3 regions of the Quadrisphaera sp. KR29 genome follow, and region 3 is predicted to be linked to each of the others. Evidence: predicted binding sites of a transcription regulator. Region 3 holds the regulator's gene; each other region holds the start of a gene.
What was found. The regulator HrcA, encoded in region 3, represses chaperone genes, less so after heat shock. The targets are predictions, from matches to a motif close to GNTNGCACTCGGNNNNNCCGAGTGCNANC.

Region 1 (9,271 bases), on a different contig from region 3:
GTGCGCTCGTGCCAGCCGACGTCCATCGCCTGCACGGCCGTGTACGCCTCGGTGCGCAGCTCGTCCTGCACCGCCTGCGCGAGGCCCCGCCACAGCACCGAGGCGGCGTAGTCGGTCAGCGACTCCACCACCCACACGGCGGCGTTGACGACGGCGACGACGAGGAGCTGCTCGAAGCGCCCCTCCACCCCGAGCAGGGAGGCCACGAAGGAGTCCGAGCCGCGGACCACGATGTCGATGGCGACGCCGAGGAGCAGCTCGGGCGCCACGTCGGCGGCGGTGTTGAGGGTGGTCATCAGCACTGCGAGCGCGAAGCGCGGCCGGTGGCGCCGGTGGTGGCGCCACAGGGCGCGCAGCGGCGGCGTCGCCCCCAGGGGCGCCGCGGGGGCAGCGGTCACGGGGCGCCAGCCTACGCGGCGCGGGAGGGACCCCCGCCTGGCGCAGCGGGCGCGGGGTGGGACGCTGCGCAGTCGTGAGCATCGACGCAGGACAGCTCCGCGAGCCGGGCCGGCCCGGGCACGTGGTGCTGCAGCAGGCCGACTCGGCGCCGTACGGGTCCCTGCGCGCCAGGCCGCTGCCCCGTGCGGAGCGCTACGCCCTCGGCAAGTCCCTGCGCCACCAGGTGCCCCGCTCGTCGATGGCGCGCTGGGAGCCGGCGGCCGACCGGCGCAGCGTCGTCGACCAGGTCCGCGAGGCCCACGCGGGGCGCCTGGACCGCCTGGTGCCCGTGCGCGTGGGGCGGATGGCCGCCAGCCCGTACGGCTTCCTGCGCGGCACCGCCGGCCTCATGGCGGCGGACCTGGCCACCCTGCCCGCCACCGGCATCACCCCGGTGATCTGCGGGGACTCCCACATCGGCAACGTGGGCCTGTACGGCTCCCCCTCGCGGGAGCTGGTGCTGGACCTCAACGACTTCGACGAGGCGCACCCGGGCCCGTGGGAGTGGGACCTGCGCCGCCTGGTGGCCAGCGCGTGGGTGGCGGGGCGCCAGGCGGGGCTGGGCGAGGACTCCTGCGAGCGGGCGGCGCGGGCCGCGGTGAGGGCCTACCGCGAGCACCTGCTCGAGCTGGCGGAGCAGCCCCTGCTGGAGCGCAGCTGGACCAGCTTCGGGGTGGACCGCCTCGCCGGCGCCACCAAGGACCCGGGGCTGCGCCACGAGGTGGAGAGGGCCGCCAAGCGCGCCCGCCACCGCACGAGCGACCGGGCGCTGCCCCGCTTCACCGAGGTGGTGGCCCACGAGGACCCCTCCGGGGAGGGCGGGGGCGCGGCCTTCACGCGCCGGATCGTGGTGGAGCCTCCACTCATCACCCGCCCGGAGGTGGACGACGAGCCGCTGCTGGCCGAGGCCCTGGACGCCTACCTCGGCACGCTCGCGCCGCACTGGGCGCGCCTGCTGGGCGGGTACACGCTGGTCGACGTCGCGCACAAGGTGGTGGGCGTGGGCAGCGTGGGGCTGCGCGCCTACGTCGCGCTGCTGGAAGGCTCCGACGCCGACGACGTGGTCTTCCTGCAGCTCAAGCAGGCCCGGCGCTCGGTGGTGGCGCCCTTCGTGCACGGCGGCGGCGCCTGGCACGAGCACCAGGGCCAGCGGGTGGTGGAGTACCAGCAGGCGCTGCAGACCACCTCCGACCCCCTGCTGGGGTGGACGAGCGTCGGCGAGCGGCAGTACTACGTGCGCCAGTTCCGCAACATGAAGGGCAGCGTGGTGCTCGACGGCATCGGCGCGAACGCGCTGCGCGACTACGCGGGGGTGTGCGCCCAGCTGCTGGCCAAGGGGCACGCGCGCACCTCGGGCGCCTCGATGATCGCCGGCTACCTGGGCTCCTCGGACAAGGCCGACACCGCGCTGGCGACCTTCGCCCGCCGCTACGCCGACCAGACCGAGGCCGACCACGCCGACCTGGTCGACGCCGTCTCCCGCGGGGTGCTCCCCGTGGAGCGCGGCGTCTGAGGACCTCACCCTGCCCGCTCGACACGCGCCCGTCACCCGCAGGGTGCAGGCTGTGCGCGCATGGCGACGACGACGGCGGGCACGGCCTCCGAGGGCGGTCTGAAGCGCACGATCACCGGTCGCCTCCTGTACTTCTACGTCCTCGGCGACGTGCTCGGCTCGGGCATCTACGTCCTCATCGGCCTGGTCGCGGGCGCGGTGGGCGGCGCGTTCTGGGTGGCCTTCGCCGCCGGGGTGTCGGTCGCGGCCATCACGGGGCTGGCCTACGCGGAGCTGGTCACCAAGTACCCGCAGGCCGCCGGCGCCTCGCTGTACGTCAGCAGGGCCTTCAAGAGCCCCGCGCTGACCTTCTTCGTCACCGTCTGCATGCTCTCGGCGTCCTTCGCGGCCATCGGGTCGCTGGCCAGCGGCTTCTCGCGCTACTTCGGGTCGCTGTGGGACCTGCCGCCGGCGCTGCTGGTCTCGGTGCTCTTCGTGGCGCTCGTCGCGGTGGTCAACTACATCGGCATCACCGAGTCGGTCGTCATCAACATGGTGATGACCTTCGTCGAGGTCGCCGGGCTGGTCATCATCGCGGCCTGCGGGGTCATCGCGCTGGCCAGCGGGAACGCGGACCTGTCGGTCCTGACCGACTTCTCCGCCGAGGGCAGCCCGGTCATCGCCGTGGTGGCCGGCGTGACGCTGGCGTTCTTCGCGATGACCGGCTTCGAGAACGCCGCCAACGTGGCCGAGGAGACGGTCGACCCCTCCCGCACCTTCCCGAGGGCCCTGGTCGGCGGGATGGTCACCGCCGGCGTCATCTACGTGGTCGTGGCCGTCTCGGCGGCGCTGGTGGTGCCGGTCGACCAGCTGGCGGGCTCGGACGCCGCGCTGCTGGAGGTGGTGCGCGCCGGGCTGCTGCCGCTGCCCGTCGGCGTCATGATCATCGTGTTCTCGCTGATCGCGATGGTCGCCATCGGCAACACGACGCTGGTGACCACGGCCGCGGGCGCCCGCATCCTCTACGGCATGGGGCGCGTGGACGTGGTGCCCCGCGTCTTCTCCCGCGTGCACCCGACCCGCCGCAGCCCCGTCGTCGCGCTCGGCTTCACCCTCGCCGTCGTCGTCGCCCTCATGGCCGTGGGGTCGCTGTTCACCGCCCTGGGCGGACCCGACGTCGTGGAGCGGCTGGCCACGATCACCGTGGTCTTCCTCGTGGTGGTCTACGCGCTGGTCATCGTCTGCGCGCTCAAGCAGCGCGGCACGGACGAGCACCCCGGCGTCTTCCGCGCCAGCACCCCCCTGCTGCTCGTGGGGATCGTCGGCAACGCCGCGATCCTCGTGTACACGGTGGTCGACGACCCGACGTCCCTGCTGTGGGTGGCGGGGCTGCTGGCGCTGGGGGGCGTGCTCTACGCGGTGCAGCGGGCGCGCGGTGGCGGCGCGAGCCGCGAGGCGCTCCTGTCAGGCGGTGTCGAGCGTGCGGGGGACGCCGCCGTGCCCGACGGTGTCCCTGACCACGGGGACGGGCCCGGCGGCCCGCAGGACGGGAGGAGCAGCTCGTGAGCAGCAGGCTGGTGGTGGCGACCGACGGGTCGCTGGAGTCGCTGGAGGCCGCGCGGGCGCTGCCCGGGCTGCTGGACGCCGCAGCCGTGGAGGAGGTGCTCGTGGTCGCCGTGCTCAGCCCGACGGCGGCGGTGCCCTTCCGCGACGAGATCGGCGCCGCCGGGCGCCCGGGTCCCAGCCCGGACCCGACGGCGCCGAGCTACCGCCAGGAGGCCGAGTCCGCCGCGGCGGTGGTGGCCGCGTCCTTCGCGGCCTGGCCCGGGCGGGTGCGCACGCAGGTGCGCAGCGGGTCGGCCGCCGCGGAGATCGTGGAGGCCGCCGAGGAGGTGCGCGCCGACCTCATCGTGGTGGCCTCCGGCAGCAAGGGCCTGACGCGCACGGTGCTGCTGGGCTCGACGGCGCTGCGGGTGCAGCACTCGGCCCCCTGCTCGGTGCTGGTCTGGCGGCGCCCCCGCGGCTGACGCCCGGGCGGTTCAGCGGGGCCGGCGCACGCGGATCGGGCCCTTGGCGGTGTCGGGGTCGACGACGGCGCCGCCCTGGGTGATCTGGGCGCGCCCGGCCACGACGAGGCGCCGGGCGGCGGCCCGCGCCGGCTCCATGAGCTCGCGCCACCCCTCGCCCTCCAGGCCCTGCTCCCCCGCGACGGCGCGCGCGGCCTCCGAGGGGCACACCGACGACGACGCGGCGCGGGCGTCGAGCAGGCGCTCCAGCGACGCCTCGAGCGCGGCGTCGAGGCCGGCGGCGGAACCCGAGCGGGCGCGGCGGCGGCAGGCGTCGGAGCAGTAGCGCACGCCGTCCCAGTCGCGCTCCCACTTCTTGCGCCAGGTGATGGTGCGGCCGCACACGGCGCACGGCTTGGTGGGCAGCTCGCTCTTCGCGCTCGTGCGGGACCCTCGGCTCACACCTGCGCCAACGCCGGGGGGCTCCACGCCACTCCCGCACTGGCACGGGGTGGCCCTGACCCAGTCCTACGAGAGCGGGGCCACCCCGTGCCACTCGCGGGGAGCGGCGCGGGGCGGCCCCGGGCGGGCCCGGCCGACATCGCCGATCTTGGCGTTCGGTGGCTCCGGGAGCGCCTTCCGAACCACGGATCGCCAAGGTCAGCACCCCGGATGCTTGCAGCCCGGACGCACGCCCGCTCGACGCCGCCGTCGTCGTCGTCCTCAGCGGGCGCCGACGCGCGTGGGTGGACCTGGTCCACTCCCCCGTGAGCGGGGCCACCCCGCGCCCGTCCTACGAGAGCGGGGCCACCCCGCGCCACTCGCGGGGAGCGGCGCGGGGCGGCCCCGGGCGGGGACGCGACGCGTCAGCGGGCGGCGGAACCCTCGACGTAGTCGTCGTCCTTGGTCTCGACCCAGCTCATGAGCTTGCGCAGCTCGGCGCCGGTCTTCTCCAGCTGCGAGCCCTGCTGCTCCTCGCGGAAGCGCGTGAACTCGGGCGCGCCGGCGTCCTGGTCCTCGATGAACCGCTTGGCGAAGGCGCCGTTCTGGATGTCGGTGAGGACGTCCTTCATGCGGGCCTTGACCGAGGCGTCGATGACGCGCGGGCCGGAGACGTAGTCGCCGTACTCGGCGGTGTCGGAGACCGACCAGCGCTGCTTGGCCAGGCCACCCTCGTACATGAGGTCGACGATGAGCTTGAGCTCGTGCAGGCACTCGAAGTAGGCGACCTCGGGCTGGTAGCCCGCCTCGACGAGGGTCTCGAAGCCGGCCTGCACGAGCGCTGACGCGCCGCCGCACAGCACGGCCTGCTCGCCGAAGAGGTCGGTCTCGGTCTCCTCGGTGAAGGTGGTCTTGATGCCGCCGGCGCGCAGGCCGCCGATGGCCTTGGCGTAGGAGAGCGCCAGCGGCCAGGCGCTGCCGGAGGCGTCCTGCTCCACGGCCACGATCACCGGGACGCCGCGGCCCTCGGCGTACTCGCGGCGCACGAGGTGGCCCGGGCCCTTGGGGGCGACCATGGCGACGTCGACGTCGGCCGGGGGCTCGATGTAGCCGAAGCGGATGTTGAAGCCGTGGCCGAAGAACAGCGCCTTGCCGGCGGTGAGGTGCGGCTGGACGGACTCGGCGTACACGTGGCGGGCCACGTGGTCGGGCACCAGCAGCATGATGACGTCGGCCCACTGCGACGCCTCGGCCGGCGTGGTGACGGTCAGACCCTCGGCCTCGGCCTTGGCGCGGCTCTTGGAGCCCTCGGCCAGGCCGACGCGCACCTCGACGCCGGAGTCGCGCAGCGACAGCGAGTGGGCGTGGCCCTGGCTGCCGTAGCCGATGACCGCGACCTTGCGGCCCTGGATGACCGACAGGTCGGCGTCGTCGTCGTAGAACATCTCAGCCACGGTGGCTGTCTCTCCTTCAGTAGGGGTCACGGGAGGTCTGGCGGACCCTGCCACGAGCGCGTCAGGCGCTGCGCAGGGCCCTGTCGGTGATCGAGCGGGAGCCGCGGCCCACGGCCACGACGCCGGACTGCACGATCTCGCGCACGCCGAACGGCTCGAGCACCTTGAGCAGCGCGGCGTTCTTCTCCGGGGCGCCGATCGCCTCGATCGTCATGGCCTCGGGGGCGACATCGACGACGGCCGCCCTGAAGACGTTCACCACGTCGAGCACCTGCCCGCGGGTGGTGGCGTCGGCGCGGACCTTGACCAGCAGCACCTCGCGCTGCACGGAGGTCTCCGGCTCCAGCTCGACCACCTTGAGGACGTTGACCAGCTTGTTGAGCTGCTTGACGACCTGCTCCAGCGGGGAGTCCTCCACGTCGACCACCACGGTGATGCGCGACAGCGACGGGTGCTCGGTGGGCCCGACCGCCAGGGAGTGGATGTTGAAGGCGCGACGGGCGAACAGGGAGGCCACGCGCGCCAGGACGGCGGGCTTGTCCTCGACGAGGACCGAGAGGGTGTGGCGGGTGCTGGTGCCCGCGCCCTGGGCCGTGGCGCTCACCGCGCGTCCCCGTTCATCTCCAGGCCGGTCTCCGGGTCCTGCTCCTCGCGGTCCCACACCGGCGAGAGGCCGCGGGCGTACTGGATCGCGTCGTTGGACAGCCCCGCGGCGACCATCGGCCACACCATCGCGTCGCGGTGGACCACGAAGTCGACGACGACGGGCCGGTCGTCCACGCTCATGGCCTTGTCGATGACGGCATCGAGGTCACCGGGGTCCTCGCAGCGCAGGCCGACGCAGCCGTAGGCGTCGGCGAGCTTGACGAAGTCGGGGATGCGCTGGCCGGAGGGCCTGCCCACACCGGTGTGCAGGTCGGTGTTGGAGTACCGGCCGTCGTAGAACAGCGTCTGCCACTGGCGGACCATGCCCAGGCTGGAGTTGTTGACGACGGCCACCTTGATCGGGATGCCCTCGATGGCGCAGGTGGCCAGCTCCTGGTTGGTCATCTGGAAGCAGCCGTCGCCGTCGATGGCCCACACGGTGGCGTCGGGGCGGCCGACCTTGGCGCCCATGGCGGCGGGCACGGAGTAGCCCATGGTGCCCAGGCCGCCGGAGTTCAGCCAGGTGCCCGGCTTCTCGTACCGGATGAACTGCGCGGCCCACATCTGGTGCTGGCCGACCCCGGAGGTGAAGACCGTGTCCGGGCCGCTGATCTCGCCCAGGCGCTGGATGACCTTCTGCGGGCTCAGCGAGCCGTCCTCCGGCTCGTCGTAGCCGAGCGGGTAGGTCGAGCGCAGGTCGTCCAGCTGGCGCCACCAGCCCCCCAGGTCGGCGCGCCGGCCGGCGGCGTGCTCGGCCTCCAGGGCCGGCACGAGGTCGGCGATGACCTCCTTGGCGTCCCCGACGATCGGGACGTCGGCGCGCCGGTTCTTGCCGATCTCGGCGGGGTCGACGTCGGCGTGGACCACCTTCGCGTGGGGGGCGAAGGAGCTCAGCAGGCCGGTGACCCGGTCGTCGAAGCGGGCGCCGAGGCTGACGATGAGGTCGGCGCGCTGCAGCGCCGTCACGGCGGCCACGGTGCCGTGCATGCCGGGCATGCCCAGGTTGGCCGGGTGGGAGTCGGGCAGCGCGCCGCGGGCCATGAGCGTGGTGACCACGGGCGCGCCGGAGAGGTCCACCAGGCGGCGCAGCTCGGCGGAGGCGCCGGCGCGGATGACGCCGCCGCCGACGTAGAGCACCGGGCGCCGGGCCTCGGCGATCATCCGGGCGGCCTCGCGGACCTGCTTGGCGTGGGGGCGCGTGGTCGGGTGGTACCCGGGCAGGTCCAGCTCGGCCAGCGAGGTCGGCCAGCGGAACGTGGTCATGGCCTGCTGGGCGTCCTTGGTGACGTCGACCAGCACCGGCCCGGGGCGGCCCGTGGAGGCGATGTGGAAGGCCTCGGCGATGACGCGCGGGATGTCGGCGGGGTCGGTCACCAGGTAGTTGTGCTTGGTGATCGGCTGGGTGATGCCGACGATGTCGGCCTCCTGGAAGGCGTCGGTGCCGATCGCCTTGGAGGAGACCTGGCCCGTCACCGCGACCATCGGGACCGAGTCCATGTGGGCGTCGGCGATGGCGGTGACGAGGTTGGTGGCGCCCGGTCCCGACGTCGCCATGCAGACGCCGACGCGACCGGTCGCGGCGGCGTAGCCCTGGGCGGCGTGCCCGGCGCCCTGCTCGTGGCGCACGAGCACGTGCCGCAGCTCCGTGGAGTCGAGCAGCGGGTCGTACGTGGGCAGGATCGCCCCGCCGGGGAGGCCGAAGACGACCTCCACGCCGGCGCTCTCGAGGGAGCGCACGATGCTCTGGGCGCCCGTCATCCGCTCGTCGCTGCTGGCCGTGCTCATCGGTCCTCCTGGTGCTGCGGTGCTGCTGGTCCGCCGTGGACGGGGTGGTGGAGCGCTGTCAGCCCGGCCCTCGGTCCCGCCGGGCATGGAAAGACCCTCCGGCCCCGGTGTTCGGAGGGGCTGCGGAGGGTCGCGCGCGGCAGGACGTCGACGACGGCGTCAGCTCGCGCGCTGCGCGAGTACGACGACGGTGAGGATGTCCACGCGGCGAGAGTAGCCCCGCTGCCCCGTCCCTGTCAGCCGCTGGGACGCCCCGTCTCACGTGGTGAGACAAGGCGTCCCAGCGGCTGGGCGTCAGGCGAGGACGGCGCCGCCGCTGGCCGAGCCCACGAGCTTGGTGTACTTCGCCAGCACGCCGCGGGTGTAGCGCGGGGGCAGCGGCTCCCAGCCCCCGCGGCGGGCGGCCAGCTCGGCCTCGTCGACCAGCACGTCGAGGGTCTTGGCCTTGACGTCCAGCCGGATCCGGTCGCCGTCGCGGACGAAGGCGACCGGCCCGGCGTCCACGGCCTCGGGGGCCACGTGGCCCACGCACAGGCCCGTGGTGCCGCCGGAGAAGCGCCCGTCGGTGAGCAGCAGCACGTCCTTGCCCAGGCCCGCTCCCTTGATGGCGCCGGTGATGGCGAGCATCTCGCGCATGCCGGGGCCGCCCTTGGGGCCCTCGTAGCGGATGACCACCACGTCGCCGGCGGTGATGGTGCCGTCCTCCAGGGCGTCCATCGCGGCGCGCTCCCGGTCGAAGACGCGGGCGGTGCCTTCGAAGACGTCGGACTCGAAGCCGGCGGACTTCACCACGGCGCCGCCGGGCGCGAGCGAGCCGTGCAGGATCGTGATGCCGCCGGTGGGGTGGATCGGGTCGGCCAGGGCGCGCAGCACCTTGCCGTCCGGGTCCGGCGGGGCGATGTCGGCCAGGTTCTCGGCCATCGTCTTCCCGGTCACCGTCAGGACGTCGCCGTGGAGCAGCCCGGCGTCGAGCAGCGCGCGCATGACCACCGGCACGCCACCGATCCTGT
Region 2 (9,271 bases), on a different contig from region 3:
GCAGCCCCGGGCGCCGGTGCCGCCGGTGCGGCCGGCGACGGCGACGTCGTCGCCGCCCTGGGCCGCCACCGCGCCGCCCTGCACACCCGCCGGGGCCCCTGGGGCGTCTCCGCGCTGGAGGCGATGACCGCCCTGGCGCTGCTGCCGCCGGGGCCCGACCCGGTCCGCCTGGCCCCCGCGGCGCTGCGCGCCATGGACGCGGCCGAGCGGGAGCGGGCGGCCGCCCAGCTGCGCGAGGCCGTCGACCTGGGCGCCCTGTCGGCCCGCGCCGGCGACACCGCCTGGTCCGGTGCCGCGCTGGCCGACCGCGCCGAGGCCGCCGAGGCCCTCGACGAGGCCCGCGCCCTGCGCGACGACCTGCTGCCGGCCCTGCGCCGCCAGGCCACGGCGCTGGCCGGCGGCAGCGGCCTGCGCGTGCCGGGCTGCGTGGCCGACGCCCAGGCCCAGCTCGACCTCCTCGCACGGGTGCGCGACTGCCTGGACGTCTTCCTGCCCGCCGTCTTCGAGCGGCCCCTGACGCCCCTCATCGACGCGACGGCGCCCCCCGCCCAGCGCGCCGCCGGTCCGCGCTACGGGGTCTTCGAGCGCCGCCGCCTCGAGCGCGCCGCGCGCGAGCTGGTCCGCCCCGGCCTGCTCCTGGAGGACCTCCACGGCTCGCTGGTGCGGGCCGAGCGGGCCCGCCTGGACTGGGAGGCCTGGCGCGCGGAGGACGCCGCCGGCGCGCCCCCGCGCGTGCCGCAGGGCGTGCCGGCCGCCGAGGTGGTCCTGGACCAGGTGGTGGCGCAGACCAGCGCCCTGTCGGCGGTGCTGGCCACCACCACCGGCGGTGGGGCGCTGGCCGACGAGCCGTGGCACGCGCTGGCCGAGCGCCTCGGTGCGCTGGTCGCCGACTCCGGCACCCTGGCCGACCTGCCCCAGCGGGCCTCCCTGCTGGCCGTGCTCGAGCAGCGGGGGCTGGTGCCGCTGCTGGAGGAGGCGCGGCGCCGCGGCCTCGACCCCGACCAGGCGGTGGTGGAGCTGCGCCGGTCCTGGTGGCGCTCCGTGCTGGACACGCTCGTGGCCGCAGACCCCGCGCTCGGCGGGCTCGACGCCGTCGGCCACGCCGAGGCCAGCGCAGCCCTCGCGGCGCAGGAGAAGCGCCGCCGGGCTGCCGCCGTGCACCGCGTGCGCGGCGCCACGGCCCTGTCGGCCAGCGCGCCGTGCCGCGTCAGCGGGCCGCTGGCCCTGTCCCTGGAGCTGGCCCCGGGACGCCGCTACGACGTGGTGCTCGTCCTGGCCGCCCACCGGGTGGGGGTGCCCGAGGCGGTGCTGGCCGCCTCCGCGGGTCGCCAGCTGGTGGTGGTGGGCGACCCCGGTGGCCCCACGCCGGTGCGCGTGGCGCCCCGCCGCGCCGACGAGGCCCCCCTGCCGCGCGGCTCGCGCCGCAGCGTCTTCGCCGCGCTGGAGCAGGTGCTGCCCACGGTGCGCCTGGCCTGGCAGCACCGCATGCCGGCCCAGCTCGCGGCCGTGGCCGGCGCCGTGCCGGGCACCACCACCGGTGAGCACGCCGTGCCCTGCCCGCCGGGGCGCCCGCCCGTGCGGCTGCGTCGCGTCAGCGACGTCACCGGGCGTCCCGACGCCGACGGCGTGGTGACCAGCCCCGACGGGGAGGTCGCCGCGGTGGTCGACCTCGTGCTCAGCCACGTGCGCGACCACCCGAACGAGTCCCTCGCCGTGGTGGCGCTGACCCGCCCCCACGCCCGCCGCATCGCCGACGCCGTGCGCGCGGCGCTGCCCTCGCGCCCGGAGCTGGCGGCCTTCCTGCGCCGCCGCCGCCGGGAGGGCTTCGTGGTCACCGACGTCGAGCGCTGCGCCGACACCGTCCGGGACGCCGTCGTCTTCTCCCTCGGGCTGGGCGTCACCCCGCTGGGCCGCTTCGTGCACCGCTTCGGCCCGCTGGACGACGCCGACGGCCACCGCTGGCTCGCCTCGGTGCTCACGCGCGCCCGCAAGCGGCTGACCGTGGTGAGCTGCGTGGCCGGGGAGGTGCTGGAGGCCTCGCAGTGCACCTCCACCGGCGCCTCCGCCCTGCGCCAGATGCTGCTGTCGCTGGAGGAGCCCCCCGCTGCCGACCCGCTGGACGCCCTGCGGGCGCTCACCGCCCCCCGGGGCGCCCTCGGACGGGCCGCGCCCGACCCGCTGCTGACCCGGCTGGCCGACCGCGTCAGCGGTCGCGGCGCCCGCGCGCTGGTCACCGGGGCGGTGCCCGACCTCGTCGTGCTGCCCGCCGGCAGCGACGGGCCCGCCGTCGCGGTGCTCACCGACATCCCCGCCGGCACCGACGACGACCCCGTCGGCGACCTCGTCCAGCGCGAGCTGGTGGTGCCCGAGCAGCTCGGGCACCTGGGGTGGTCCGTGGTGCGCGTCAGCGCCCGCGAGCTGTTCGACGACCCCACGGGCCCGGTCGCCGCCGTGCTGCGCGAGCTGGCCAGCGGTGCCTGAGGCCGCTGCGCCGCCGGCCGGGGGACGGCGGCCCGGCCGGCGCGGGCGGCGCGTGGTGGCCCCCCCGACCGGCGCACCCGGCCTCGACCACGAGCCGCCGGCCGACCGCGGGGACGGTGGGGACGGCTGGCTCGCTGGACCCGCCGGCGGCGGGCGCGCCGACGCCGAGGACGAGCGCCGCTGGGCGGCCGAGGCCGAGCGGCTGCGCAGCGAGCGCCCGCCCCACTGGGGCTGACCGCCCCCGCCGGCTCACGCGGCCCTGGCCAGCACCACGCCGGCAGCGCTGGCGGCCGCCACCCGGGCCGCGTCGGCCTCGTCCAGGGCCAGCACCACCGCGGTGCCGCCACCGCCTCCGCCGAGCAGCCCGGTGGTCACCTCGTCGCTGCTGACCACCAGCACGGTGGCGCTGGCCACGATGACCGCGCCCTCGTCACCGGCGGCCCCGTCGAGCGCCTCCGGCTGAGCCGGGGCAGCGGCGAGCACGGCCACCCGCGCCCCGGGGGAGAGCAGCTCTCCCGGCAGGGGCGAGGTGACGCCGACCGGCACGGCCACCTGCCCGGGCCGCAGCGAGGCGAGCACGTCGGCCCCGCTGAGCCGCACGTCGGTGATGACCTCCCCGGCGCGCACCGGAGCCGCCAGGTGCGCTCCGCCGGCGCGGGCGCCCCGGCCGAGGTCGTCGGGGCCCAGCGCTCCCCGGGGCACCGCTGAGGGGGGCAGCGACGCCGCGCGCACCCCGGGCGCCAGCGGTGCGCCGGCCGGCAGGTCGGAGGTCGCCACCAGCACCGCCACGCCCCCCGGAGGGGACTGCGGCGGCAGCACCGCCAGCACCACCAGGCCGGTGGCCGCCGCGAGCAGGAGCGCGGCGAGCGGGCGCCGGCAGCGGCGCAGCGCCCGGCGCAGGCGGCGCCCCGCTGCTCCCGGGGCCGCCGGCGCTGGTGCCCGGCGCTGGCGGGGCGGGGCGGGAGGGCGGGGGAGCGGGGGCTGCCAGGAGGTGGTGGTCACCGCCGCAGCGTGACCGCCGCAGCGTCCGCGCCCCGGCCGCGACCGCCGCGGCTGTGGACGGCCGGCAGGCGGAGGGGGCCTGTGGGCGGACCGCAGCACGACGCCCCGCCCGGCCGCTCGGCCCCGCGGGGTCAGGAGCTGCTGCTGGCGCTGCTCGCGGGCGCGGAGCTGCCGGAGGAGCCCGAGCCGCCCGAGGTGGACGACGTGGAGGATCCCGACGAGCCGGAGCCGCCCGAGGTGCTCGAGCTGCTGGAGGTCCCGGAGCCGTTGGAGGAGGACTCACCCGAGCCGGAGCCGGACCCGCCCGTGGAGCCGTTCTTGCCCTCGGAGCGGGAGTCGGTGCGGTAGAAGCCGCTGCCCTTGAAGACCACGCCCACGGCGTCGTAGCGCTTGCGAAGGCGCCCCGAGCACTCCGGGCACTCGGTCAGCGCCGGGTCGGAGAAGGACTGCCGGGCCTCGAGGCTGTGGCCGCAGGCGGTGCAGGTGTAGGCGTACGTGGGCACGACGGGGCTCCTCGGTTCACGACGACGACGGACCGGGAGCGCACCGGCTCGCGGTGAGCGCTGGCACTCGGACGGTCCGAGTGCCAATGCTAGCGCCGCGGGCGCCCGGCCCACGCCCCCACCGCCCGACCGGACGCCGCGCGGCGCCGGGGCGGTCAGGACCCGAGCGGTCAGGACCCGGGGCGCTCCCGGCCCGGCGGCGGGCGCAGCTCCGCCACGCGCGCGGCCCCCGGCGTCATCCACCCCGCCAGCCGGCCGCGCTCGGACAGGGCGCGCAGGCGCTCCTCGGTCAGCTCCCTGACCGCGGAGACCGCCACCACCAGCAGGTCGTCCCCGCGCTGCAGGGTGGTGGTGCGGGTGGGCACGCGCGGGCGCCCGTCCCGCACGAGCAGGGAGACCTCGGCGCCCTCGGGCAGGCGCAGCTCGAAGACCTCCAGGCCGTGCAGCTGCGAGCCCGGTCCCACCCTGACCTGCAGCACGTCGGCGCCGATCTCCTCCAGCGGGCTCGACTCCACCTCCAGGTCGCGCACCTCCGGCTCGCCCACCCCGAGGCGGCGCGCCACCCACGGCAGGGTCGGCGCCTGCACCAGCGTGAACGCCACGACCAGCACGAAGACCATCTCCACCACGCCCTCGGTGCCGGGCACCCCGGCGGCAGCGGGCACGGTGGCGAGCACGATGGGCACCGCACCGCGCAGGCCGCCCCAGCTCAGCAGCGCCTGGTCGCGCAGCGGCACCCGGAACCAGGACGTGGAGACCAGCACCGACAGCGGCCGCGCGAGCAGGAGCAGCGCGAAGCCGACCACCAGCGCGGGCACCACCTGCCCGGGCAGTCGCGAGGGCGAGACGAGCAGCCCGAGCATCACGAACAGGCCGATCTGCGCGAGCCAGCCGACGCCCTCGGCGAAGCCCCGGGTGGCGGGCCGGTGCGGCAGCTCGGCGTTGCCGAGCACCAGGCCCGCCAGGTACACGGCGATGAAGCCGGAGGCGTGCAGCTGGGTGCCCAGGCCGTAGGCGAGCGCGCACACGGCCAGCACGGTGATCGGGTAGAGGCCGGAGGCCGGCAGGGCCACCCGCCGCAGTCCCAGCGCCCCCAGCCAGCCCAGCGCCAGCCCGACCGCGGCGCCGCCGACCAGCTCCGCCCCGGCCTCCAGCACGAGCAGGCCCCACCCGTGGGAGGTGTCCCCGGCGACCACCGCGGTCAGGGAGACCACGGCGATGACCACGGGGGCGTCGTTGAAGCCCGACTCCGCCTCCAGCAGGCCGCCCAGGCGGCTGGGCAGCGGGGCGCGGCGCAGCACGGAGAACACCGCCGCCGCGTCGGTGGAGGAGACCACGGCGCCGAGCAGCATGCCGGTGGCCCAGTCGGTGCCCAGGGCCAGGCGCGCCACCGCCGCGACCACCAGCACCGAGACCGCCGTGCCCAGCGTCGCCAGCAGCGCCGCCGGCGCGATGGACGCCCGGATCGAGGACCACCGTGTGGTGAGCCCGCCCTCGGCCAGGATGAGCACCAGCGCGGCGTAGCCCAGCACCTGCGTGAGGTCGTAGTCGCGGAACTGGATGCCCAGCCCGGACTCGCCGATCGCCACGCCGAGCGCCAGGTACAGCAGCAGCGAGGGCGTGCCCGTGCCCACCGACAGCCGCACCGCGAAGACGGCCGCCACCAGCACCAGGGAGCCGACGAGCACCGCGAGGTCGAGGTCGTCGACCGTCATGCGGGGCCTCCCGTCGAGGTTCCGGCGGCGGCTGGGCGGCGCGCGAGGTGGGTGTGAGCGCACCGTACTGGCGCTGAGGTCCCTCCTCGTGACGACCACCCGAGATCGGTGTGCACGGGACCGTCGGGGCTCCCGGCGCCGGGCGCCCGTGCCTCCACCCTTCGGAGCACTGCCGTGAGCTGTCGCACCTCTGGCGCGAGCTGTCGGAACCGCGCCCCCGTTCCGACGCATCGCGCCGGGGTTCCGACACGTCCGGGCGGGTCGGCTCCCGGCCAGGGGCCGCAGGCCTCGACGACGGCGACGGGCACCACCACCCCCGCGGGCGGTGCGCTCAGGGCAGGCGGGTCCAGCCGGCGGGGGTCAGGGCCGCGTCCACGGGGACGTCGTGGGCCTCGCGCGGCAGCGCCCCCGCCTCCAGCAGCTCGCCGTCGCCCACCACGGCGGCCAGCAGCGGGCGCCCCGGCGAGCCGGCCGGCGGCAGCGACGCCAGCGTCCTGTCGTAGTGGCCGCCGCCCTGCCCCAGGCGCGTCCCGCTGCGGTCCACCGCCAGCGCCGGCAGCAGCACCACCTGCGCTCCGCCCGCCCCCGAGGGCCACGCCCCGCCGCCGTCGACGCGCCACGCCAGGGCCGAGGCGGGCCCCACCACCACCGGCAGGACGACGACGACGCCGCGCGCGGCCAGCGCCGCCCGCAGGCCGCGGGTGCCCGGCTCGGTGGGCAGCGACTCGTACAGCGCCACCACCGCGCCCGGCGCCAGCGCCGCCAGCGGCGAGCCCGGGCCGAGCCCCGCGCGGGCGAGCGCGGCATCGAGGGCGGCGCGCTCGCCGTCGTCGCGGGCGCGCCGGGCCGCGCGGACGCGGGCGCGCAGCGCGACCTTGGCCGCCGCCCCGCCGCCGGCGCCGCCCGTGCCGCCCGTGCCGCCGGTCCCGTCCACGGTCGGCGATCCTCCTCCCCGCCCCGATAGCCTCCCCGCATGAGCCCTGCTGGCACGCCCGCCGGACCCCGCCCGATCCGCAAGGCGGTCATCCCCGCCGCCGGCCTGGGCACCCGCTTCCTGCCCTTCACCAAGTCGACGCCCAAGGAGATGCTCCCGGTCGTCGACAAGCCCGCCATCCAGTACGTCGTGGAGGAGGCCGTCTCCGCGGGCCTGACCGACGTGCTGCTCGTGGTGGGCCGCACCAAGCGCCCGCTGGAGGACCACTTCGACGTCGTCCCCGAGCTCGAGGCGAACCTCGAGGCCAAGGGCGACGCCGGGAAGCTCGCCCTCGTGCACGAGACCACCGAGCTCGCCGACGTCCACTACGTGCGCCAGCACCAGGCCAAGGGCCTGGGCCACGCGGTGCTCACCGGCAAGGCGCACGTGGGCGACGAGCCGTTCGCGGTGCTCCTCGGCGACGACCTCATCGACGAGCGCGACCCGCTGCTCGCCCGCCTGGTGCAGGTGCAGGCCGAGCACGGTGGCTCCGTGGTGGCGCTGCTGGAGGTGCCGCCGGAGAACGTCGGGATGTACGGCTGCGCCGAGCTCGTCGACGACCCCTCCACCGAGGGGGAGGGCGACGTCGTCACCCTCAAGGGCATGGTCGAGAAGCCCGACCCGGCCGACGCGCCCAGCAACCTCGCCGTCATCGGGCGCTACGTGCTGCACCCGGCCGTCTTCGAGGTGCTGGAGCAGACCGCGCCCGGCAAGGGCGGCGAGATCCAGCTGACCGATGCCCTGGAGACCCTCGCGGGCATGCCGGCGGAGGCCGGCGGCGGGCTGCGCGGCGTGGTCTTCCGCGGCCGCCGCTACGACACCGGCGACAAGCTCGACTACCTCAAGGCCGTGGTGCGCCTGGCCTCGGGCCGCGAGGACCTCGGCGGGGACTTCAACGCCTGGCTGTCGGAGTGGGTGGCCTCCGGCTTCGACACCGAGCAGCCCACGCACAGCACCGGCGGCGCCCCGGCCCAGCAGGCCTGAGCCCGGATGCGCACGGTCGAGGAGCACCTGGCCGCCTGCCTGGCTGCTGTCTCCCCCCTCGCCCCCGTCGAGCTGGGCCTGCTGGACGCCGTCGACTGCGTGCTCGCCGAGGACGTCGTCGCGACGGGCTCCCTGCCCGCCTTCGACGGCTCGGCGATGGACGGCTACGCCGTCCGCCACGCCGACGTCGCCGGGGCCGGGCCGGCGGCACCCGTCTCCCTGCCCGTGGTCGCGGACCTGACGGCGGGCGTGCGCGACGTCGCGCCGCTGGCCGCGGGCGCGGCCGCGCGCATCATGACCGGCGCGCCAGTGCCCCCGGGCGCCACCGCGGTGGTGCCGGTGGAGGACACCGACGGCGGCGTGGCCACCGTGCTGGTGCGCCGCGCGGTCCCCGAGGGGCTGCACGTGCGCCGCGCCGGGGAGGACGTGCGGCCCGGCACCACGCTGGTCGCGGCCGGCACCCGCCTGTCGGTGCGGCACGTCGCGCTGCTGGCGGCGGTCGGCCGCGAGCGCGCCCGCGTGCTGCCCGCACCGCGGGTGGCGGTGCTCAGCACGGGCAGCGAGCTGGTCGAGCCGGGCCGCCCCGCCGGGTTCGGCCAGGTGGTGGACGCCAACTCCACGGCCCTGACCGCCGCCGCGCGCGACGTCGGGGCCCGCGCCACCCGGGTGGGCATCGTCGACGACGACCCCCAGCGCCTCATGACCGTGCTGGAGGACCAGCTGGAGGGCGCCGACGTCATCATCACCTCCGGCGGCGTCAGCGCCGGGGCCTACGACGTGGTCAAGGAGGTGCTCAGCCGCCTGGGCACCGTCGAGTTCACCAGGGTGGCCATGCAGCCGGGCATGCCGCAGGGCCTGGGCGTGCTCACCCGCGGCGCCCGCAGCGTGCCGATCTTCACCCTGCCCGGCAACCCCGTCAGCGCCTACGTCTCCTTCGAGGTGTTCGTGAGGCCGGCGCTGCGCCGGGTGCTCGGCGAGGCCGAGCTGCACCGCCCCACGGTGGTCGCCACGGCCACCCAGGGCTGGTCCAGCCCGCCCGGCAAGCGCCAGTTCACCCGCGCCGTCGTCACCACCGACGACGACGGCCGGCCCCGGGTCCGCCCCGCCAGCGGGCCCGGCTCCCACCTCGTGCACGGCCTGGCGGGCGCCAACGCGCTCGCGGTGACGGGGGAGGACACCACCTCGGTGGAGCCCGGCGACGTCGTGCGGTGCATGCTGCTCGAGCGCGGGCGACGATGAGGCCATGAGCCACCAGAGGGGCTTCCCCCACCTCGACGCCGGCGGCAACGCCCGCATGGTCGACGTCACCGGCAAGGACGTGACGGTGCGCGAGGCCCGCGCCGAGGGGTTCGTGGTCTGCTCGCCCGAGGTGGTGGCGGCCCTGCGCGACGGCACGGTGCCCAAGGGCGACGCCCTCGCGGTGGCCCGCATCGCCGGCATCCAGGCTGCCAAGCGGACCCCGGAACTGGTGCCGCTGGCGCACCCGGTGGCCGTGCACGCCGTCGACGTCGTGGCCGAGGTCGGCGAGCAGGGCGTGGCGCTCATGGCCACCGTCCGCACCGCCGACCGCACCGGGGTGGAGATGGAGGCCCTGACCGCCGTCGCGGTGGCGG
Region 3 (9,271 bases):
TGCTGCGCGTGGACGGGCTGACCATGGCCGTGGTCTGCGAGGTGCTCGACCCCGGTCCGGCCGGCACCGCCGCCGCGCGCGCGGAGCGCACCGACACCGAGCGGGAGGTGCGCGTGGAGCTCGACGTGCCCGCCGGCTCCCGGGTGGTGCTGGGGCTGGTGGCCACCTCGGCGGAGCCGCTGTGGATGCCCTCGGGCTCCGCGGTGGACGCCGGCATCGACAGGACGGCCGACAACTGGCGCACCTACTCCGCCAGCTTCGGCTGGGACGGCCCGTGGGAGGCGGCCGTGCGCCGCAGCGTGATGGTGCTCAAGCTGCTGCTGCACGCCCCCAGCGGCGCGGTGGCCGCGGCGGCGACCACCTCCCTGCCGGAGGACCCGGCGGGCGGCAAGTGCTGGGACTACCGCTTCGCGTGGGTGCGCGACTCCGCGTACGCCCTGGAGGCGATGATGCGCTTCGGGCTGCGGGAGGAGCCGCACGCCGCGGTGAGCTGGCTGCTGCGCACGATCCGCGAGCGCGGCACCGCCCCCGACGTCTTCTACGCCCTGTCCGGGCGCGTCCCCGACGACGGCGTGGAGGAGCTCGAGGCGCCCGGCTGGCGCGGCTCGGGCCCCGTGGTGCGCGGCAACGCCGCCTCCTCCCAGCTGCAGCTGGGCGTCTACGGCGACCTGTTCAGCATCCTGCGGCTCTACGTCGACGGGGGCGGGGCGCTGGACGCCGAGACCGGCCGGCTGCTGGCCTCCACCGCCGACGCGGCCTGCGACAGGTGGCGCCAGCCCGACGCCGGCATGTGGGAGCTGCACACCGCGCGGCACTACACGAGCAGCAAGATGGGCTGCTGGCAGGCCCTCACCCACGCCGTGCACCTCGCCGAGCTGGGCATGGTCCCCGGCGACCCGGCGCGCTGGCGCTCGGAGGCCGAGCTCATCCGCGACTGGGTGGCCGAGCGCTGCTGGTCGCAGGAGCTGGGGGCCTACACCTGGTACCCCGGCACGCAGGAGCTGGACGCGTCGGTGCTGCTGCACGCCGTCAGCGGCTTCGACAGGGGCCCGCGGATGAGCTCGACCCTGGACGCGCTGCGCCGGCAGCTGGGCAGCGGGCCGCACCTGCACCGCTACACCGGGGCGCAGCGGGAGGAGGGCGCCTTCGTGGCGTGCTCGTTCTGGATGGTCTCGGCGCTGCAGCTGTGCGGGCGCGGCGCCGAGGCGCGAGAGCTCATGGACGCCCTGGTCGAGGGCCCGGACACCGTGCTCAACGACGTCGGGGTGCTCGCCGAGATGGTCGACCCGGCCACCGGCCACTGGCTGGGCAACCTGCCGCAGGCGCTGAGCCACCTGGCGCTGGTCAACGCGGCCGTGACGGTGCACGAGCACCGCGACCGGCAGGACGGTGACCGGCAGGACGGCGACCGGCAGGACGACGGCGACCGGCGCGGCGGCGGCGACCGCTGACCCGGCGGGCGGCCCCGGCCGGCCTCAGCCGGGCGGCCAGCTCATCGGCCGCCCGGCGAGCACGTGCCCGTGCACGTGGAAGACGCTCTGGCCGACGCCGGCGCCGGTGTTGAAGACCAGGCGGAACTGGCCGTCGCCCAGCTCGGCGGCCACCCGCCCGCCCGTGGCGACCAGCTCGGCGAGCAGCGGTGGGTCGGCCGCCGCCAGCGCGGGGGCGTCGCGGTGGTGGTCGACCGGCACCACGAGCACGTGCAGCGGCGCCTGCGGGTCGAGGTCGCGGAAGGCGACGACGCGGTCCGTGCGCGCGACCACGGTGGCCGGCACGTCGCCGGCGGCGATGCGGCAGAAGACGCAGTCGGGGTCCTGGGGCACGCCGCGACGGTACCCACCGCGCCGCCGCCGGGGCGAGCGCTCGGCCGACGGCCCGGCGGACGGCTCGGCGCGTTCGCCCCCGCCGGCACCGCCGGGGGCGGTATCAACGAGGCATGCCAGCCCAGCCCCGACCCCGGCGTGCGCGCCGCACCACCGCCGGCGCGGCCGCCCCCTCCGCTGCCCTGGTCCTGCTGCTGCTGACCGGGTGCGGCCAGCAGGCGTCGCCGCAGACGGAGCCCGTCGGCGGCGAGGCCAGCGGCTCGTCCTCCGCGTCGGCCCCGCCGTCGTCGTCCTCCGCCACCTCCGCGGGCAGCGCGGCGTCCACGGCCGGCACCACCGCCGCCGCCGCGCCCGGCCCGGCGGCCACGGGCACCGGCCTGTCCTCGTCCGTGGTCATCACCGCCCCCGTCGAGGGCGAGCGGCTCCCGGCGGGGCCGATGGGGGTGGTGGGGCGCGGCACCGCCTTCGAGGGCACCCTGCTGTTCCGCATCACCCAGGCCGACGGCACGGTCCTCACCGACGGCTACACCGACGCCGGCGCGAACGGCGAGGTCGGGGAGTTCACCATCCCGCAGACCGTGCAGGCGGGCACCTGCACCCCGTGCACCGCCGAGGTGTGGGCGCCCGACGAGTCCGGGGGCGAGGGGCAGCTCGAGGAGGGTCCCGCCAGGGTCACCTTCTACGTCGACTGACCCCGCAGGTGACCTGCCCGAGCCGGGGGCCCGGCCGGTGGCCCGGCCGGGCGGCGCGCCTCAGCGGCCGGAGAAGCCCCGCTTGAGGCGGGAGAAGACCCCTCCGGAGGCCGGTGAGAGCCGGCCCTCGGGCCGCTCCTCGCCGCGCAGGCGGGCCAGCTGGCGCAGCAGGTCGGCCTGCTCCTCGTCGAGGCCGCGGGGCACCTGCACGTCGATGTGGACGTGAAGGTCACCGCGGCCGCCGGAGCGCAGCCGCGCGGCGCCCAGGCCGCGCAGGGTGACCACCTCGGCCGGCTGCGTGCCGGGGCGCACCTCCACCTCGCGCGGGCCGTCGAGGGTCTCCATCTCCAGCACCGTGCCCAGGGCGGCGGCGGTCACCGGCACCGGCAGGGTGGCGTGCAGGTCCTCCCCGCGGCGGGTGAACAGGTCGTGGGGGCGCTGGACCACCTCGACGTAGAGGTCGCCGGCCGGACCACCGCCGGGGCCGACCTCGCCCTGCCCGGAGAGCTGGATGCGGGTGCCGGTGTCCACCCCGGCGGGCACGCGGATGGTCAGGGTGCGCCGGCGGCGCACCCGGCCGTCGCCGGCGCACTCGTTGCAGGGGTCGGGGATGGTGGTGCCGTAGCCGCCGCACGCGGGGCACGGGGAGGTGGTGAGCACCTGGCCGAGCAGCGAGCGGGCGGCGCGCTGCACCTGGCCCTGCCCGTGGCAGACGTCGCAGGTGCGCACCTGGGTGCCCGGCTGCGCGCAGTTCCCGTCGCAGGTGGGGCAGACCACGGCGGTGTCCACGGTGATCTCCCGCTCGGCGCCGAACACGGCCTCGGCCAGGTCGACCTCGAGGCGGATCAGCGCGTCCTGGCCGGGCTGGGCCCTCGAGACCGGGCCGCGCGCCGCGCCGCCGCCCCCGCCGAAGAAGGTGCCGAACAGGTCGCCGAGGTCGAAGGGCTGGCCCTGGGCGCCGAACCCGCCGCCGCCGAAGCCGCCGGGCCCGCCGGAGCTGCCCGTCGCGTCGTACACCCGCCGCTTGTCGGGGTTGCTCAGCACCTCGTACGCGGCCGAGACCTCCTTGAACCGCTCGCCGGCGTCGGGGTTGACGTCGGGGTGCAGCTGGCGGGCGAGCTTGCGGTAGGCCTTCTTGACGTCCTCGGTGCTCGCGTCGCGGGGCACGCCGAGGGCGGCGTAGTGGTCGGTCGGCACGGTCAGACGCTCCTGAGGAGTCGGGGGGTCCGTCGGGGCGGGCCCGCGGACGGAGGTGCGGACGGGAGGGCGCGGGCAGCCGGGCGGCTCACCGCGCCAGGACCTTGCTGAGGTAGCGGGCGACGGCGCGGACGGCGGCGATCGAGGTGGGGTAGTCCATGCGCGTCGGACCCAGGATGCCCAGGCGGGCCACCACCTCGCCGCCCGAGCCGTAGCCGGAGGCGACCACGGCCGCGTCGGACAGGCCGCTGTGCACGATCTCCCGCCCGATCCGCACCGAGACGCCGCTGGCTGGGTCGTCCGCCATCTCGGCGAGCAGGCGCAGCACCACCACCTGCTCCTCGATCGCCTCCAGGACCGGGGCGACCGAGGCCGAGAAGCCGCCCGCGCCGCGCACGAGGTTGGCGGTGCCGGCCAGCACCATGCGCTCGTCGCGGGTGGCGTCCAGGGCGGAGCGCAGCGCAGCCGCCACCGCGGCCGCCGCGGCGGCGTCCTCGGGCCGGGCCGCGGACACGGTGGCGACCACGCCGTCCAGGGCGGCCACCGCCTCGTCGGCGCGGCGGCTGGCGGTGGCCGCGCCGAAGCGGCCCCGCAGCTCGCTGACCAGGTCCGCGGCCACCTCGGGGGCCTCCGGCGGCACCTCCACCGAGCGCTGCTCCACCCGTCCGCTGTCGGTGATGAGCACCAGCACCAGCCGTCGCGGCGCCAGCTGCACCAGCTCGACGTGGCGCACGCGGGCGCGCGCCAGGGAGGGGTACTGGATGACGGCGACCTGGTGGGTCAGCTGCGCCAGGGCGCGCACGGTGCGCTCGAGCACGTCGTCGAGGTCGACCGGCTGGCCGCCCTCGCCGAGGAGCCTGTCGATGGCCCGCCGCTCCGCCGGTGAGAGCGGGCGCACGGCCGGCAGCCCGTCGACGAAGGCGCGGTAGCCCTTGTCGGTGGGCACCCGGCCGGCGCTGGTGTGGGGCTGGGCGATCAGCCCCTCCTCCTCCAGCGCTGCCATGTCGTTGCGGATGGTGGCCGGCGAGACGCCCAGGGCGTGCCGCTCGACCAGGGCCTTGGAGCCGACCGGCTCCCGCGTGGCGACGTAGTCCTCCACGATCGCGCGCAGGACGGCGAGGCGCCGGGGCTCGGTCACGGTGCGTCCTCCCTGCTCGTCGGTGGTGCGTCGTGGCGCGAGGCGGCGCGGCGGCCTGGTGCGCCTGGCACTCACGGGTGCGGAGTGCCAATCCTACGCCGTCGGGCAGCGGCCGCAGGTAGCGTCGCGCGGGTGCCGACCCCCCCGACGCCCCCGCGCCGGCGCGCCCCGTCCCCCGCTCCCTCCCCGGGCGCGCCGGCGAGCTCCGGGCCGCTGTACGGCGGGTGGGGTGCCCGCGAGCCGCTGCGCCGCGGCGACACCGTCACCGACCCGGCCAGCGGGCGTCGCCGCGCCCGCACCGCCAGCCGCGAGGTCCCCGCAGCCCCGGGCCTGGTGGTGGAGGACGTCGAGACCGGGTGGAGCGGGGCCGTCGTGCGGGTGGAGAAGGCCGGCGGCGTGCGCGTCGTCGTCCTGGAGGACTGGAAGGGCCGCACCCGCAGCTTCCCCCTCGGCGCCGGGTTCCTCGAGGAGGGCCGGCCGGTGGTGCTGGTGCCGCCGGTGGCCCCGCCCCCGGCCGCCCGCACCGCCTCGGGGGCCGCGCCGCTGCGCCCGGGCCGCACCGCCAGCGGCTCCTTCGCCGTCGAGGGCGCCCGCGCTCGCGTGGCGCGGGGGTCGCGGATCTGGGTGGAGGGCAAGCACGACGCCGAGCTGGTCGAGAAGGTCTGGGGCGACGACCTGCGCGTCGAGGGCGTGGTGGTGGAGGGCCTGCAGGGCGTGGACCACCTGGCCGCCGCCGTCGCGGAGTTCCGTCCCGGGCCCGGCCGGCGGGTCGGGGTGCTCGTGGACCACCTCGTGACGGGGTCCAAGGAGACGCGGCTCGTGGCCGAGGCGCTGCGCGCCGCCCCGGGCGCCGCCGAGCACGTGCTGGTGGTCGGGCACCCCTACGTCGACGTCTGGCAGGCCGTGCGGCCCGCGCGCCTGGGCCTGGGCGCGTGGCCGGTGGTCCCCCGCGGGCGGCCGTGGAAGGAGGGCGTCCTGGAGGCCCTGGGCTGGCCGCGCGAGACCCCCGCCGACCTCGCCCGCGGCTGGCAGCGGGTGCTGGCCAGCGTCCGCACGATCGCCGACCTGGAGCCGACGCTGTCGGGCCGGGTGGAGGAGCTCATCGACTTCGTCACCGGCGACCAGCTCGACCGCTGAGCGCCCGTGGGGCGACGACGGCGGGGAGCGGGTCCGTCCGGGCGTGTGGCGCTGGTGCGGGGGGCTCGTTTCCGAGACGCTGGTGGCGGGCCCCCGGACCCGCCCCGGGCCCCGAGGAGGAGAAGTGTCCGAGCAGCCCGGTCGGCCGTCCGACCAGACCGACCCGCAGTCCGGGGAGGTGCCCCCGCCCCAGTACGGCCAGTACGGCCGCGGTTACGGCGAGCAGGCCTCCGGGAGCGAGCAGGCGCCGCACCAGCAGGGCAGCGGCCAGCAGGGGTACGCCCAGCAGCCGCCGTACCAGCAGGGGTACGCCCAGCAGCCGCCGTACCAGCAGGGGTACGCCCAGCAGCCGCCGTACCAGCAGGGCTACGGCCAGCAGGGCTACGGCCAGCAGCCGTACCAGCAGGGCTACCAGCCCGCCTACCAGCAGGGCGCGGAGATGACCCCGCAGGACCAGCGCCTGTGGGCCTGCCTGTCCCACGTCTCCGCCATCGCCAGCTCCCTCATCGGGCTGACCTTCGTCGGGCCGCTGGTGATCTACCTGGTCCTGCGCGAGCGCGGCCAGTTCGTCCGCAGCCAGTCGGCGGAGGCGCTGAACTTCCAGATCCTGGTGAACATCGTCGCGCTCGCCCTCGGCGTGGTGACCGTCGTCACGCTCGGCCTCGGGGCGCTGCTCTACGTGCCGCTGGGGCTGGTCGCGCTGGTCTTCGTCATCATCGCGGCCGTCAGGGCCAACCAGGGCGTCGACTACCGCTACCCGCTCAACTGGCGGCTCGTGAAGTGACCTCGGCGACGCCGTCGTCCTGGCCCTCCCAGCCGAGGAGGGCGCGGACGACGGCGTCGGCCAGCAGGCGCCCCCGCAGCGTCAGCCGCAGCCGCGGCTGGTCGCGGTCGGGGGTGCCGCCGCGTCCGGGGCGCACCGGGTCGGCCGGGTCGCCCGGGGGCGGCTCGAGCAGACCGTCGGCGACCAGGCGCGGCACCTGCGCGAGCCCCGCCGGCGGCACCAGGGAGGCGGGCAGCCCCTCGGCCAGGCGGACGCCGAGCAGCACCGCCTCCACGGAGCGCGCGTCGTCGTCGAGGACCTCCCGGCCCACCGCGGGGCTGGTGCCGGCGGCCAGGCGGCGCGCCCAGGCGGCGGGGTGCTTGGCGTTCCACCAGCGCACCCCGCCCACGTGGCTGTGGGCGCCGGGGCCGGCGCCCCACCAGTCCTGCCCGCGCCAGTAGGCGAGGTTGTGGCGGCAGGCGTCGGCGGGCGTGCGCGCCCAGTTGCTCACCTCGTACCAGCCGTAGCCGGCCTCGCGCAGCACGGCGTCGGCCAGCTCGTACTGGGCGGCCTCGTCGTCGGGGTCGGGCAGGGGGAGCTCCCCGCGGCGCACCCGCGCGGCCATCGCCGTCCCCTCCTCCACCACCAGGGCGTAGGCGGACAGGTGGTCCGGCTCGCAGGCCAGCGCCGCCTCCAGGCTGGTGCGCCAGTCGGCCAGGGACTCCCCCGGTGCGCCGTAGATGAGGTCCAGGCTGACGGCCAGGCCGGCCTCGCGCGCCCAGCGGACGGCCTGCGGCACGCGGGACGGGTCGTGGGTGCGCTCCAGGACGGCGAGCACGTGCGGCACCGCCGACTGCATCCCGAAGCTGACGCGCGTGTAGCCAGCGGCGGCGAGCTGCTCCAGGGAGGCGGGGGTGACCGAGTCGGGGTTGGCCTCGGTGGTGACCTCGGCGCCGGCGGCCAGGCCGAGGTGCTCGCGCACGGCGTCCAGGCCCCTGGCCAGGTCGGCGGCGGGCAGCAGCGTGGGGGTGCCGCCGCCGACGAAGACCGTGGACACCTCCCGGCGGGGCAGGCCGGAGGCCTCCAGCACGCGGGCCGCGAGCGCGACCTCCTCGACCAGCGCACCGGCGTAGCCGGCCTGGGAGGCGCCGGGCAGCTCCGGCGGGCCGAGCTCGGCGGCGGTGTAGGTGTTGAAGTCGCAGTAGCCGCAGCGGACGCGGCAGAACGGGACGTGCAGGTAGACGCCGAGGTCGCGGGCGCCGGCGCCGGCCTGCGCCGACGGTGGCAGGAGCCCGTCGGCGGGGGCGGGGTCGCCGTCGGGCAGGGCGGGGCTCATCGCCGTCCATGGTCGCACCCCCGCCGCGGGTGGGCGGAGCGCGAGCGGGCGGGTGGCGGTGCTGGGATGGGGACGTGGCTGGACGACGCGGTGCTGGACGACGCGGTGGGGCGCAGACCGGCGGGCCGCTGCCGCGCGTGAGGCTGGAGCCGCTGTCGGCGGCGAGCGACCCGCGGCTGCTCGCGGAGGTCCTGGCGCTGCGGCCCGGACCGGGCCAGGACCGGTACTGCCTGCCGGCCTCGCGCACCTACCCCCCGGCCAGCGCGGACGCGCTGCGGGTCCCCTTCGCCGTGCTCGCGGACCCGGACCCGGACCCGGGGACGGGCGGGGGTGGGCGGGTGGTCGGCTTCGGCACCCTGGACCGCCACGGCCAGCTCGAGCACCTGCTGGACGACCCCGGTCGGGGCCTGCTGCTGCGGGCCTTCTACGTCGGCCACGACCACCAGGGCCGGGGGTACGGGACGGCGGCGGCCCGCCAGGCGCGGGCGCTGGCGCACGCGCTGGAGCCGGAGGCCGAGCTGCTGGTGCTGTGCGTGCACGAGTCGAACGCCGCGGCGCGCACGGCGTACGCCCGGGCCGGCTTCGCGGACAGCGGCGCCCGGTGGCTGGCGCAGGCCGCCGACCCGCAGGTGGTCATGGTCGCGGCGCTGCAGCCGCGCTGACCGGGCGGGGCCGTCAGCGCCGGGCGACGACGACCAGGAGGTCGAGCAGGTCCGGGGCGAGGTCGAGCTCCCCGTCGGCCGCGCAGGCCAGCAGCGTGCGGGCGTCGGCGGGGTCGGCCTCGACCAGCCAGCGGGCCACGCCCACGCCGTGCCCGGGGCGCGACAGGACCTCCACGGCGTCTCCGGCGGCGACCGTGCCGGGCCGGACGACCCGCAGGTAGGCGCCCGGGGCGCCGGCGCGGGCGAACCGCCTGACCCACCGCTGCTCCCCCATGCGCCGCGCGAACGTCGCGCAGGGGGTGCGGGGCATCGTCACCTCCACCTCCAGGGCTGCCTCCCCGGAGCCGATGCGCCACCGCTCGCCGACCTCGGCGCCGTCGACGTCGACCCCGGCCGTGCGCAGGTTCTCCCCGAACAGCCCCGGCGGCACCTCGCGCCCCAGCTCGGTGGCCCACCGGTCGGCGGCCTCCTGGGCGTAGGCGTACAGCGCCTTGTCGCGTCCGCCGTGGTCGTACCTGTCGGC

Region 1: a site for HrcA is predicted at 8,420-8,448, ahead of ACUN9U_RS13630 (acetolactate synthase large subunit). Genes of this name have one in related genera too.
Region 2: a site for HrcA is predicted at 4,046-4,074, ahead of ACUN9U_RS12520 (FmdB family zinc ribbon protein). Genes of this name have one in related genera too.

What each region holds. Positions count from the first base shown of each region.
Region 1 covers NZ_JBQXXG010000014.1:99,085-108,355, reverse strand. The annotation lists gene ACUN9U_RS13665 (ABC transporter ATP-binding protein) at 1-398, opposite strand, end outside; gene ACUN9U_RS13660 (DUF2252 domain-containing protein) at 473-1,951, shown strand; gene ACUN9U_RS13655 (APC family permease) at 2,012-3,496, shown strand; gene ACUN9U_RS13650 (universal stress protein) at 3,493-3,957, shown strand; gene ACUN9U_RS13645 (DUF3253 domain-containing protein) at 3,970-4,398, opposite strand; gene ilvC (ketol-acid reductoisomerase) at 4,803-5,831, opposite strand; gene ilvN (acetolactate synthase small subunit) at 5,893-6,435, opposite strand; gene ACUN9U_RS13630 (acetolactate synthase large subunit) at 6,432-8,261, opposite strand; gene ilvD (dihydroxy-acid dehydratase) at 8,556-9,271, opposite strand, start outside.
Region 2 covers NZ_JBQXXG010000012.1:131,290-140,560, forward strand. The annotation lists gene ACUN9U_RS12505 (DUF4011 domain-containing protein) at 1-2,481, shown strand, start outside; gene ACUN9U_RS12510 (hypothetical protein) at 2,537-2,716, shown strand; gene ACUN9U_RS12515 (hypothetical protein) at 2,731-3,483, opposite strand; gene ACUN9U_RS12520 (FmdB family zinc ribbon protein) at 3,615-3,986, opposite strand; gene ACUN9U_RS12525 (potassium/proton antiporter) at 4,157-5,701, opposite strand; gene ACUN9U_RS12530 (5-formyltetrahydrofolate cyclo-ligase) at 6,033-6,635, opposite strand; gene ACUN9U_RS12535 (UTP--glucose-1-phosphate uridylyltransferase) at 6,675-7,658, shown strand; gene glp (molybdotransferase-like divisome protein Glp) at 7,665-8,897, shown strand; gene moaC (cyclic pyranopterin monophosphate synthase MoaC) at 8,902-9,271, shown strand, end outside.
Region 3 covers NZ_JBQXXG010000010.1:23,360-32,630, reverse strand. The annotation lists gene ACUN9U_RS10655 (glycoside hydrolase family 15 protein) at 1-1,451, shown strand, start outside; gene ACUN9U_RS10650 (HIT domain-containing protein) at 1,476-1,823, opposite strand; gene ACUN9U_RS10645 (Gmad2 immunoglobulin-like domain-containing protein) at 1,937-2,515, shown strand; gene dnaJ (molecular chaperone DnaJ) at 2,576-3,712, opposite strand; gene hrcA (heat-inducible transcriptional repressor HrcA) at 3,801-4,850, opposite strand; gene ACUN9U_RS10630 (DUF3097 family protein) at 5,094-5,987, shown strand; gene ACUN9U_RS10625 (DUF4870 domain-containing protein) at 6,112-6,771, shown strand; gene hemW (radical SAM family heme chaperone HemW) at 6,749-8,086, opposite strand; gene ACUN9U_RS10615 (GNAT family N-acetyltransferase) at 8,161-8,748, shown strand; gene ACUN9U_RS10610 (MOSC domain-containing protein) at 8,762-9,271, opposite strand, start outside.